DNA from 3 places in the Proteiniborus sp. MB09-C3 genome. Region 2 is predicted to be linked to each of the others. Evidence: a T-box and tRNA genes for the amino acid it is inferred to sense, from the RefSeq annotation. Region 2 holds a T-box; the other regions hold tRNA genes.
What was found. The T-box of region 2 lies ahead of tyrS (tyrosine--tRNA ligase). A T-box ahead of a tRNA ligase gene usually reads a tRNA of that ligase, here a tRNA-Tyr.

Region 1 (3,254 bases), 1.9 Mb from region 2:
GGATTTGAACCGACGACCTCCGGGTTATGAGCCCGACGAGCTACCAGCTGCTCCACCCCGCGATGATTTAAATATATTTATTGGCTCCTAGGGTGGGACTCGAACCCACAACCTACCGGTTAACAGCCGGTTGCTCCGCCATTGAGCTACCCAGGAATACTCATGGCTAATTAATTTTTAACTTAGCGACAAAATATATATTATCATATAGGATTGATTATGTCAATAGTATTTGCTTGGTAATTTAAGGTATTGCTTGTGGTGATTAAAAAACCCCCATCATTTTCTATAACGACAAGGGTCTTTAATTGGTGCCCAGAGGCGGAATCGAACCACCGACACGGGGATTTTCAGTCCCCTGCTCTACCTACTGAGCTATCTGGGCAAATAATAATGGTGGGCCTTCAGGGATTCGAACCCCGGACCTGCCGGTTATGAGCCGGACGCTCTAACCAACTGAGCTAAAGGCCCTCATATAATATCACGACTAATTATATTTCTATTATTGGTCGGGGTGGAGGGACTCGAACCCCCGGCCCCATGGTCCCAAACCACGTGCGCTACCAAACTGCGCTACACCCCGATTTAGTATGAAATATATCCAGCCGAATGGCGGAGAAGGAGGGATTTGAACCCTCGCGCCCCTAAACGAGACCTACTCCCTTAGCAGGGGAGCCTCTTCAGCCACTTGAGTACTTCTCCATATTATTTTGGCGGAGGGGGTGGGATTCGAACCCACGTGGGCTTGCACCCTAACGGTTTTCAAGACCGCCCCGTTATGACCGCTTCGGTACCCCTCCATGTTATTTGTTTAATGGTGACCCATCCGCGATTCGAACGCGGGACACCCTGATTAAAAGTCAGGTGCTCTGCCGACTGAGCTAATGGGTCAATGTTAGCAGATTATACTGGCTGGGGTAGCAGGACTCGAACCTACGAATGCCAGAGTCAAAGTCTGGTGCCTTACCGACTTGGCTATACCCCAACAATTATTTTTCCTTGAGACAGCTGTAGCAATGTCCACTAGGATTATTATGGCGTACCCACAGGGATTCGAACCCCGGACACACGGCTTAGAAGGCCGTTGCTCTATCCTACTGAGCTATGGGTACATATTATTTTTGCTCTTATTGGATATAATTATATGTTACTTTTTATGGAGCGGGTGAAGGGAATCGGACCCTCGCAACCAGCTTGGAAGGCTGGGGCTCTACCACTGAGCTACACCCGCATGTATTAGTAACTCTATATATTACTTACTTTAGTTGCGGCTTGTTTCTGGGACACCTAAGCGATTCACACCAAACCAAAAGCATGGTTTGGGTTCTCTGCTTATACCACTGAGCTACACCCGCATGTATTTATTTTTGGTGGAGGGGACTGGATTCGAACCAGTGAAAGCACAGCTAACGGATTTACAGTCCGTCCCCTTTGGCCAACTCGGGAACCCCTCCATATTTTACAGTCTAGTAACACAATTTTGGTGCTCATTGCGTTTGATCTACCTTTAATTTGCTTCGCAAATTAGGTTAGGTCATAATGGAGCTGGTGAAAGGAATTGAACCCTCAACCTACTGATTACAAGTCAGTTGCTCTGCCGATTGAGCTACACCAGCACATTGTCTTTACTTCTCGGATTAACTTTTTTTACTGCATTAACTCCTTATAAGCAACTAAGCGATTCACACCAAACTAAAAGCATGGTTTGGGTTCTCTGCTTATGCCAATTGAGCTACACCAGCATATTGCTTTACATATTAAAAACTATTGGCGACCTGGAAGGGACTCGAACCCTCGACCTCCAGCGTGACAGGCTGGCATTCTAACCAACTGAACTACCAGGCCAAAATGTCAATTATTTATGGTGGGCGCAATAGGGCTCGAACCTATGACCCCCTGCTTGTAAGGCAGGTGCTCTCCCAGCTGAGCTATGCACCCATAAAATTTTAAATATTGAATTTATGTGATCTTTACAGACACTCCTAAATGTTGTCCTGACGGACAGATACTAAAGTTGGTGACCCTACCGGGATTCGAACCCGGGTTACCGCCGTGAAAGGGCGATGTCTTAACCGCTTGACCATAGGGCCTTATTATTTATCATAGTTAATCCTTACAACACTCTTAACTATTGTCCTAGGGACAAATATAATAGCTGGTGCCGGGAACCGGAATCGAACCGGTACGATCTTTGGGGATCGCAGGATTTTAAGTCCTGTGCGTCTGCCTGTTCCGCCACCCCGGCATTTTGCTGGCTCCTAGGGTGGGACTCGAACCCACAACCTACCGGTTAACAGCCGGTTGCTCCGCCGTTGAGCTACCCAGGAATACCATCCAGCAACGCCCTACTCTCCCAGGCGGTTTCCCACCAAGTACCATCAGCGCTGAAGGGCTTAACTTCTGTGTTCGGTATGGGAACAGGTGTGACCCCTTCGCTATTGTCACTGGATTTATGCCCTAAATCATTTGTTCAGAGCTTATATATATTTAGTTTTAAGGTATTTATTTGTACCTTAAAAACTACACAGCGTCCATATTTCTGGTCAAGCCCTCGACCTATTAGTATCGTTTAGCTTAAAGCATTGCTGCTCTTACACCTACGACCTATCAACCAGTTAGTCTTTCTGGGGTCTTACTCTGTTTACCAGATGGGAAATCTTTTCTTAAGGGGGGCTTCGCGCTTAGATGCCTTCAGCGCTTATCCCTACCAGACTTGGCTACTCAGCCATGCCCTTGGCAGGACAACTGATACACTAGTGGTCTGTCCATTCCGGTCCTCTCGTACTAGGAACAGCTCCTTTCAAATTTCCTACGCCCACGACAGATAGGGACCGAACTGTCTCACGACGTTCTGAACCCAGCTCGCGTGCCTCTTTAATGGGCGAACAGCCCAACCCTTGGAACCTGCTACAGCTCCAGGATGAGACGAGCCGACATCGAGGTGCCAAACCTCCCCGTCGATGTGGACTCTTGGGGGAGATAAGCCTGTTATCCCCGGGGTAGCTTTTATCCGTTGAGCGATGGCCCTTCCACTCGGCGCCACCGGATCACTAAGTCCAACTTTCGTTCCTGCTCGACTTGTGGGTCTCGCAGTCAAGCTCCCTTCTGCCTTTACACTCTTCGCACGATTTCCGACCGTGCTGAGGGAACCTTTGAGCGCCTCCGTTACTTTTTAGGAGGCGACCGCCCCAGTCAAACTGCCCAACTGACAGTGTCCCAAAACCAGTTTCATGGCCTATGGTTAGAACTTCAGT
Region 2 (3,254 bases):
CAACTGAAGACATATATCAATTGATAGTGAATAATGACGAAATCATAAAAAAAGCGAATTTAGCTATGGAAGAGGGCATGACTAATGTCAATAAGGGAATAGATATAGTCAATACTACAGAAAAGTCCTTCGAAAATATTGCTGACTTAGTAAACAAGGTAAATGACCAAATTAGTATCATAGCTGAATCTATAAATCAAGTAGCTAAGGGAAGTGAGCATGTAGTTTCATCCTCTGCTCAGGTTGAAATCATAAGCAAGGAAGTATCAGGGCAAATACAAAATGTATCATCTGCCACAGAGAAGCAAACTGCATCTATGGAAGAAATAGCTTCAACCAGCAACGACTTAGCAAGATTAGCCGAAGAGCTTCATCAAAATATAGCACAAATCAAAATGTAAAAATGACAGGGAGCTTCCCTGTCATTTTCTTATGACCTAACCCAATTTTCCGAATGTTTTATACTAGCTTTATTTGATGATAAACTTTTTTCCCTTTTCTAACAATTAATTTATCATCTTGGAAATCATTTAAGGTGATTATTGTACTCGGATCATTTATTTGATTATCATCAATAGATATTCCGCCTTGAGTGATTAGTCTTCTTGCCTCGCCATTAGATTTTGTAAGTCCAACCTGAGTTAAAAGATTTAAAATTCCTATGCCTTCAATAAAAGTGGATCTTTCAAGCTCAGTTGTAGGCATAGATTCTAAATCACCACCACTACCGAATAGGGCTGCCGATGCTTCTTCAGCCTTTCGTGCTTCTTCTTCACCATGAACGAGTTTAGTTACTTCAAATGCTAATGCCTTTTTTGCTTCATTAATTTCAGCTCCTTCAAGAGCAGAAAGTCTTTTAACCTCATCCATTGGTATAAATGTTAGAAGTCTTAGGCATTGATTAACTTCAGCATCATCGACATTTCTCCAATATTGGTAGAACTCATAAGGAGAGGTTTTTTCTGGGTCTAGCCATACAGCTCCCTTTGCTGTTTTACCCATCTTATTTCCCTCACTATTTGTAAGAAGAGTACATGTCATGGCATATGCTTGCTTACCAGTTTTTCTTCTTATTAGCTCCATACCTGCAATCATATTAGACCACTGATCATTTCCTCCTAATTGCATTTTACATCCGTATTTTTCGTTTAATACATAGAAGTCGTATCCTTGCATCAACATATAGTTAAATTCTAAAAACGACAATCCTTTTTCTAATCTTTGTTTAAAGCATTCAGCAGTTAACATCCTATTTACAGAAAAGTGAGTTCCTACTTCTCTTAAGAAGTCAACATAGTTTAAATCCAATAGCCAATCAGCATTGTTGACTATCAAAGCTCTATCATTGCTAAAATCAATGAATTTTCCTAATTGCTCTTTTATACAGCTTACATTATGTTCAATTTTTTCTTTAGTAAGCATTTGTCTCATATCAGTTCTTCCTGATGGATCGCCTATCATAGCAGTACCGCCACCAACTAAGGCTATAGGCCTATGGCCTCCTCTCTGCATGTGAGCCATGAACATCATCGCTATAAAATGTCCTACGTGCAAGCTATCTGCAGTAGGGTCAAATCCTATATAAAATGTAACAGACTCTTTTCCTAAAAGCTCTCTGATTTCTTCCTCATGAGTTGTTTGTGCTATATATCCTCTTTCCTGTAAAATATCAAATACATTCATTATATTTCCTCCTTTAACTAATAATTTTAAAAATAAAAAAGGGCTTTCTCGAGTCCTGTAAGGACGAGAAAACCCGTGGTACCACCTTAATTTACATCAAAAGATGCCTTATAGTCATTATATCGTATGACATACGCAATACTTTCATATTGAGACTCCAGAGTGTAATTCATGCTTTATGGATTGAAGGCTTTTCACCAACCAGCCTACTCTCTAATAATAACCATAAAGTACTACTAATTCCTTCATAGCCTGTAACTATATGATTTGAAGTATATGATAATTCTTTTTTTACTGATTGTCAAGAGTATTATTAAAAAAGAATCCTTAAATCTAAGGATTCTCTCTTTAAATCTCTATTATTCAATAACTAGATTAGCAGAATTTTCCCACAAGCCATGAATATTACAATAGCTCATAGTATGAACAGTACCTGATTTACCAGCTCTCATTTTAGTAACTACTACAGGCTCATTAAATACTTCTCCTTCACCATGAGCAGAAAAGTTAAAACTACCTACTTCTATAGGGAATTTTGCGCCTTCAGGATGGAAAAATACCTTTATCCAAGAAATATGATGCTCAAGAGTATTAGGATGACTAATTTCTTCACCTACTAAAACCTTGATTTCTATTTCTTCTCCTGCCTTTACCTTCTCAGGAATATGTATTACTGGAACGTGTTTTTCACCTTTCCAATCTCCAGATTGTAAAAATTTACCTAAGCTTTGCATATACTTACCTCCTAATTATTATAATGTATTCATAAACTAAGACTTGGTTCAAAGGGAATTTTATTTTCCTCTGAACCCAAAGTCGTGTTATCCAAGAACTATGCAATTCTCATCTTTCATTTAGGAAAGTGAAAGATGAAAAATTGTAAGATATGGGATAAAAATAAAAACTTTATTGACTCATAGTATTACCTTTTTAAATGCAAATTAGTTGAAAGTTATTAACGTCTATCTAATAGATATTATCTGTACACTAACAATATACCCAGCTATTTTTAGATGAAACAAAAAAATAAAAATGTTAAGTAAAGGCTATAAGTGTATCGACAAATAAATTTATGTTATAATATAAACTAAAATTACTATAACAGCTGGCACAACAGATTAATTAGTAAAGGTGGCCTATTAATTGAAAATTAAAGCGGCGATTTTCTTACTGATAATATTCTTATCCTTTAGTTTAGTTTCCTATTGTACAGATGCTGAGAAGCTTTTAATAATTGGTGGAGAAGCCAATTATCCTCCATTTGAATTTGTAGACGACGATGGTGAATACAGAGGATTTAATGTGGATTTGATGAAGGCTCTTTCATTGGAAATGGGAGTGGAAATAAAGCTAGTGCCAATGGACTGGGTAGATGCGCATATTTCTTTGCAAAATGGGAGCATAGATGCAATACAGGGCATGAACTATAATGAAGCTAGACGAACTCTGTACGATTTTTCTGATGAGTATTTAATAAATTCTCTTGCTTGTTTTGTAAGAGAAGATGAATCTCAAATATTTGGAATTGATAATCTAAAAGGACATAGGGTTGCTGTTCAAAGAAGCGATTT
Region 3 (3,254 bases), 1.9 Mb from region 2:
AAGGGAGCTTGACTGCGAGACCCACAAGTCGAGCAGGAACGAAAGTTGGACTTAGTGATCCGGTGGCGCCGAGTGGAAGGGCCATCGCTCAACGGATAAAAGCTACCCCGGGGATAACAGGCTTATCTCCCCCAAGAGTCCACATCGACGGGGAGGTTTGGCACCTCGATGTCGGCTCGTCTCATCCTGGAGCTGTAGCAGGTTCCAAGGGTTGGGCTGTTCGCCCATTAAAGAGGCACGCGAGCTGGGTTCAGAACGTCGTGAGACAGTTCGGTCCCTATCTGTCGTGGGCGTAGGAAATTTGAAAGGAGCTGTTCCTAGTACGAGAGGACCGGAATGGACAGACCACTAGTGTATCAGTTGTCCTGCCAAGGGCATGGCTGAGTAGCCAAGTCTGGTAGGGATAAGCGCTGAAGGCATCTAAGCGCGAAGCCCCCCTTAAGAAAAGATTTCCCATCTGGTAAACAGAGTAAGACCCCAGAAAGACTAACTGGTTGATAGGTCGTAGGTGTAAGAGCAGCAATGCTTTAAGCTAAACGATACTAATAGGTCGAGGGCTTGACCAGAAATATGGACGCTGTGTAGTTTTTAAGGTACAAGCAGAGAACCAATCTTAACGCTTTTTAAGATTGTGTGAATAGCTACTTAATGACTGAAAAAGAATCAAATTACCTTGATAAAAAAGGTTTGACAAGTAGCGAAAAATATGCTATACTAAATCTTGTTCCTAAAAAATAAATAACATACTTAGTCAATGCTAAGTATAGAGAGAAGAAATCATAGATTTCAGTTACTCGTATCCAGTGACAATAGCGAAGGGGTCACACCTGTTCCCATACCGAACACAGAAGTTAAGCCCTTCAGCGCTGATGGTACTTGGTGGGAAACCGCCTGGGAGAGTAGGACGTTGCTGGATGGTATTCCTGGGTAGCTCAACGGCGGAGCAACCGGCTGTTAACCGGTAGGTTGTGGGTTCGAGTCCCACCCCAGGAGCCAGCAAAATGCCGGGGTGGCGGAACAGGCAGACGCACAGGACTTAAAATCCTGCGATCCCCAAAGATCGTACCGGTTCGATTCCGGTTCCCGGCACCAATTACTATAATTAAATATACATCGCGGGGTGGAGCAGCTGGTAGCTCGTCGGGCTCATAACCCGGAGGTCGTCGGTTCAAATCCGGCCCCCGCAACCATAATATTTCTGTCCAGATGGACTAATGTAATTTTTAATCATGGCGGCGTAGCTCAGTTGGCTAGAGCATGCGGTTCATACCCGCAGTGTCAGCGGTTCAAATCCGTTCGCCGCTACCAACCTTAATATCCGTCTGTGGGACGATAAATAGGAGTGTCCATTAGGACTGATTTCAACATTTAAATAAGGCCCTATGGTCAAGCGGTTAAGACATCGCCCTTTCACGGCGGTAACCCGGGTTCGAATCCCGGTAGGGTCACCAACCTTAATTTAAGTTCATGATAGGAGATCTGTTAAGACCATACTAGATTGAACATCTAAAATTATGGGCGCATAGCTCAGCTGGGAGAGCACCTGCCTTACAAGCAGGGGGTCATAGGTTCGAGCCCTATTGCGCCCACCATTTTCTATAGAAGGTTTATATGAATTTTAGTTGGCCTGGTAGTTCAGTTGGTTAGAATGCCAGCCTGTCACGCTGGAGGTCGAGGGTTCGAGTCCCTTCCAGGTCGCCAATAAATTTCTACTATGTAGGACAAATACGCTGGTGTAGCTCAATTGGCATAAGCAGAGAACCCAAACCATGCTTTTGGTTTGGTGTGAATCGCTTAGTTGCTTATAAGGAGTTAATGCAGTAAAAAGGTTGATCCGAGAAGTAAAGACAATATGCTGGTGTAGCTCAATTGGCAGAGCAACTGACTTGTAATCAGTAGGTTGAGGGTTCAATTCCTTTCACCAGCTCCATTATGACCTAACCCGATTTTCTGGACGTTTTTATCGGAAAATCGATGGTAGGTCAAACGCAACGAGTACCAAATTTGTGTTGCGAGACTGCGAAATCGGAGGGGTTCCCGAGTTGGCCAAAGGGGACGGACTGTAAATCCGTTAGCTGTGCTTTCACTGGTTCGAATCCAGTCCCCTCCACCAATAAATATATAAGAATCCAGATATAAAAAACAATTGTATTATGCGGAAGTGGCTCAGTGGTAGAGCATCGCCTTGCCAAGGCGAGGGTCGCGAGTTCGAATCTCGTCTTCCGCTCCAATTCGATTATGTATTCATCATATAAGACTAATTAATTGTGCGGGTGTAGCTCAGTGGTAGAGCCCCAGCCTTCCAAGCTGGTTGCGAGGGTCCGATTCCCTTCACCCGCTCCATTTTTTGTGAAAGATATAATTGATATATTATGGTGGTTATAGCTCAGTTGGTTAGAGCGCCAGATTGTGGCTCTGGAGGCCATGGGTTCGAATCCCATTATCCACCCCACTTTTTTATTCTAAATATTAATCCTGACAGTTGTTTTTCGTGTAAAAATTAATATTGATTTTGTAGGATATTCTTAATTATTGATCCTATAGTTGTTGGGGTATAGCCAAGTCGGTAAGGCACCAGACTTTGACTCTGGCATTCGTAGGTTCGAGTCCTGCTACCCCAGCCATATAATTATGGCGACATAGCCAAGTGGTAAGGCAGAGGTCTGCAAAACCTTTACTCCCCAGTTCAAATCTGGGTGTCGCCTCCATATTAGTACTCATAGCTCAGCTGGATAGAGTGTCTGACTACGAATCAGAAGGTCGGGGGTTCGAATCCCTCTGGGTACACCAAACAAATTAAAAATGCTCAATTATGCGAAAGCGAATTTTGTACTAAAACAGATTTAGCCAATTTTTAGCCAATTGGTTTTAAAATCTACTTGAATAGCGAGTTCAAGGACTGTACATGATTCGCTTTTGTGCTTTCTAAAACATGAGTATATATTTCTGTAGTTTTTATGGAACTATGACCTAACAAACGGAACACTGGTTAATAAAGGTGTTCCGTTTGTTATTAATCGAGTAGCATAGGTCTGCCTTGAAGCGTGAAATTTTTTATAAGGTATGTCTATTTTTTTGAGCTTTATTTCATTATTTAATTAAGTTCCTGCTACCAATATAACTCATGATAACCTCTTTTCCTGCGCAGGCAGACAATCAACAGTACCTATAAATTATACCGGAAAAAATTTAAAAATATACATAATATATGTTCCTTGCAATATACAATCAAAAATATGTGCATAACTTATTTC

Region 1: it has a tRNA-Tyr gene. The T-box ahead of tyrS (tyrosine--tRNA ligase) is inferred to sense a tRNA for this amino acid. The anticodon was not compared.
Region 3: it has a tRNA-Tyr gene. The T-box ahead of tyrS (tyrosine--tRNA ligase) is inferred to sense a tRNA for this amino acid. The anticodon was not compared.

The regions. Positions count from the first base shown of each region.
Region 1 is NZ_CP127161.1:2,974,486-2,977,739, forward strand. Features, by position in the region: tRNA gene QO263_RS14650 (tRNA-Met) at 1-62, opposite strand, end outside; tRNA gene QO263_RS14655 (tRNA-Asn) at 82-156, opposite strand; tRNA gene QO263_RS14660 (tRNA-Phe) at 310-385, opposite strand; tRNA gene QO263_RS14665 (tRNA-Ile) at 395-471, opposite strand; tRNA gene QO263_RS14670 (tRNA-Pro) at 507-583, opposite strand; tRNA gene QO263_RS14675 (tRNA-Ser) at 611-702, opposite strand; tRNA gene QO263_RS14680 (tRNA-Ser) at 712-800, opposite strand; tRNA gene QO263_RS14685 (tRNA-Lys) at 816-891, opposite strand; tRNA gene QO263_RS14690 (tRNA-Gln) at 910-985, opposite strand; tRNA gene QO263_RS14695 (tRNA-Arg) at 1,036-1,112, opposite strand; tRNA gene QO263_RS14700 (tRNA-Gly) at 1,158-1,231, opposite strand; tRNA gene QO263_RS14705 (tRNA-Tyr) at 1,369-1,454, opposite strand; tRNA gene QO263_RS14710 (tRNA-Thr) at 1,541-1,616, opposite strand; tRNA gene QO263_RS14715 (tRNA-Asp) at 1,769-1,845, opposite strand; tRNA gene QO263_RS14720 (tRNA-Val) at 1,863-1,938, opposite strand; tRNA gene QO263_RS14725 (tRNA-Glu) at 2,016-2,090, opposite strand; tRNA gene QO263_RS14730 (tRNA-Leu) at 2,157-2,245, opposite strand; tRNA gene QO263_RS14735 (tRNA-Asn) at 2,253-2,327, opposite strand; rRNA gene rrf (5S ribosomal RNA) at 2,333-2,449, opposite strand; rRNA gene QO263_RS14745 (23S ribosomal RNA) at 2,540-3,254, opposite strand, start outside.
Region 2 is NZ_CP127161.1:990,342-993,595, forward strand. Features, by position in the region: gene QO263_RS04695 (methyl-accepting chemotaxis protein) at 1-401, shown strand, start outside; gene tyrS (tyrosine--tRNA ligase) at 460-1,683, opposite strand; T-box leader at 1,740-1,941, opposite strand; gene QO263_RS04705 (class II SORL domain-containing protein) at 2,043-2,417, opposite strand; gene QO263_RS04710 (transporter substrate-binding domain-containing protein) at 2,827-3,254, shown strand, end outside.
Region 3 is NZ_CP127161.1:2,996,667-2,999,920, reverse strand. Features, by position in the region: rRNA gene QO263_RS14950 (23S ribosomal RNA) at 1-566, shown strand, start outside; rRNA gene rrf (5S ribosomal RNA) at 800-916, shown strand; tRNA gene QO263_RS14940 (tRNA-Asn) at 922-996, shown strand; tRNA gene QO263_RS14935 (tRNA-Leu) at 1,004-1,092, shown strand; tRNA gene QO263_RS14930 (tRNA-Met) at 1,115-1,190, shown strand; tRNA gene QO263_RS14925 (tRNA-Met) at 1,232-1,308, shown strand; tRNA gene QO263_RS14920 (tRNA-Glu) at 1,377-1,451, shown strand; tRNA gene QO263_RS14915 (tRNA-Val) at 1,517-1,592, shown strand; tRNA gene QO263_RS14910 (tRNA-Asp) at 1,625-1,701, shown strand; tRNA gene QO263_RS14905 (tRNA-Thr) at 1,855-1,930, shown strand; tRNA gene QO263_RS14900 (tRNA-Tyr) at 2,028-2,113, shown strand; tRNA gene QO263_RS14895 (tRNA-Gly) at 2,156-2,230, shown strand; tRNA gene QO263_RS14890 (tRNA-Gly) at 2,270-2,343, shown strand; tRNA gene QO263_RS14885 (tRNA-His) at 2,376-2,452, shown strand; tRNA gene QO263_RS14880 (tRNA-Gln) at 2,549-2,624, shown strand; tRNA gene QO263_RS14875 (tRNA-Cys) at 2,634-2,708, shown strand; tRNA gene QO263_RS14870 (tRNA-Arg) at 2,714-2,790, shown strand.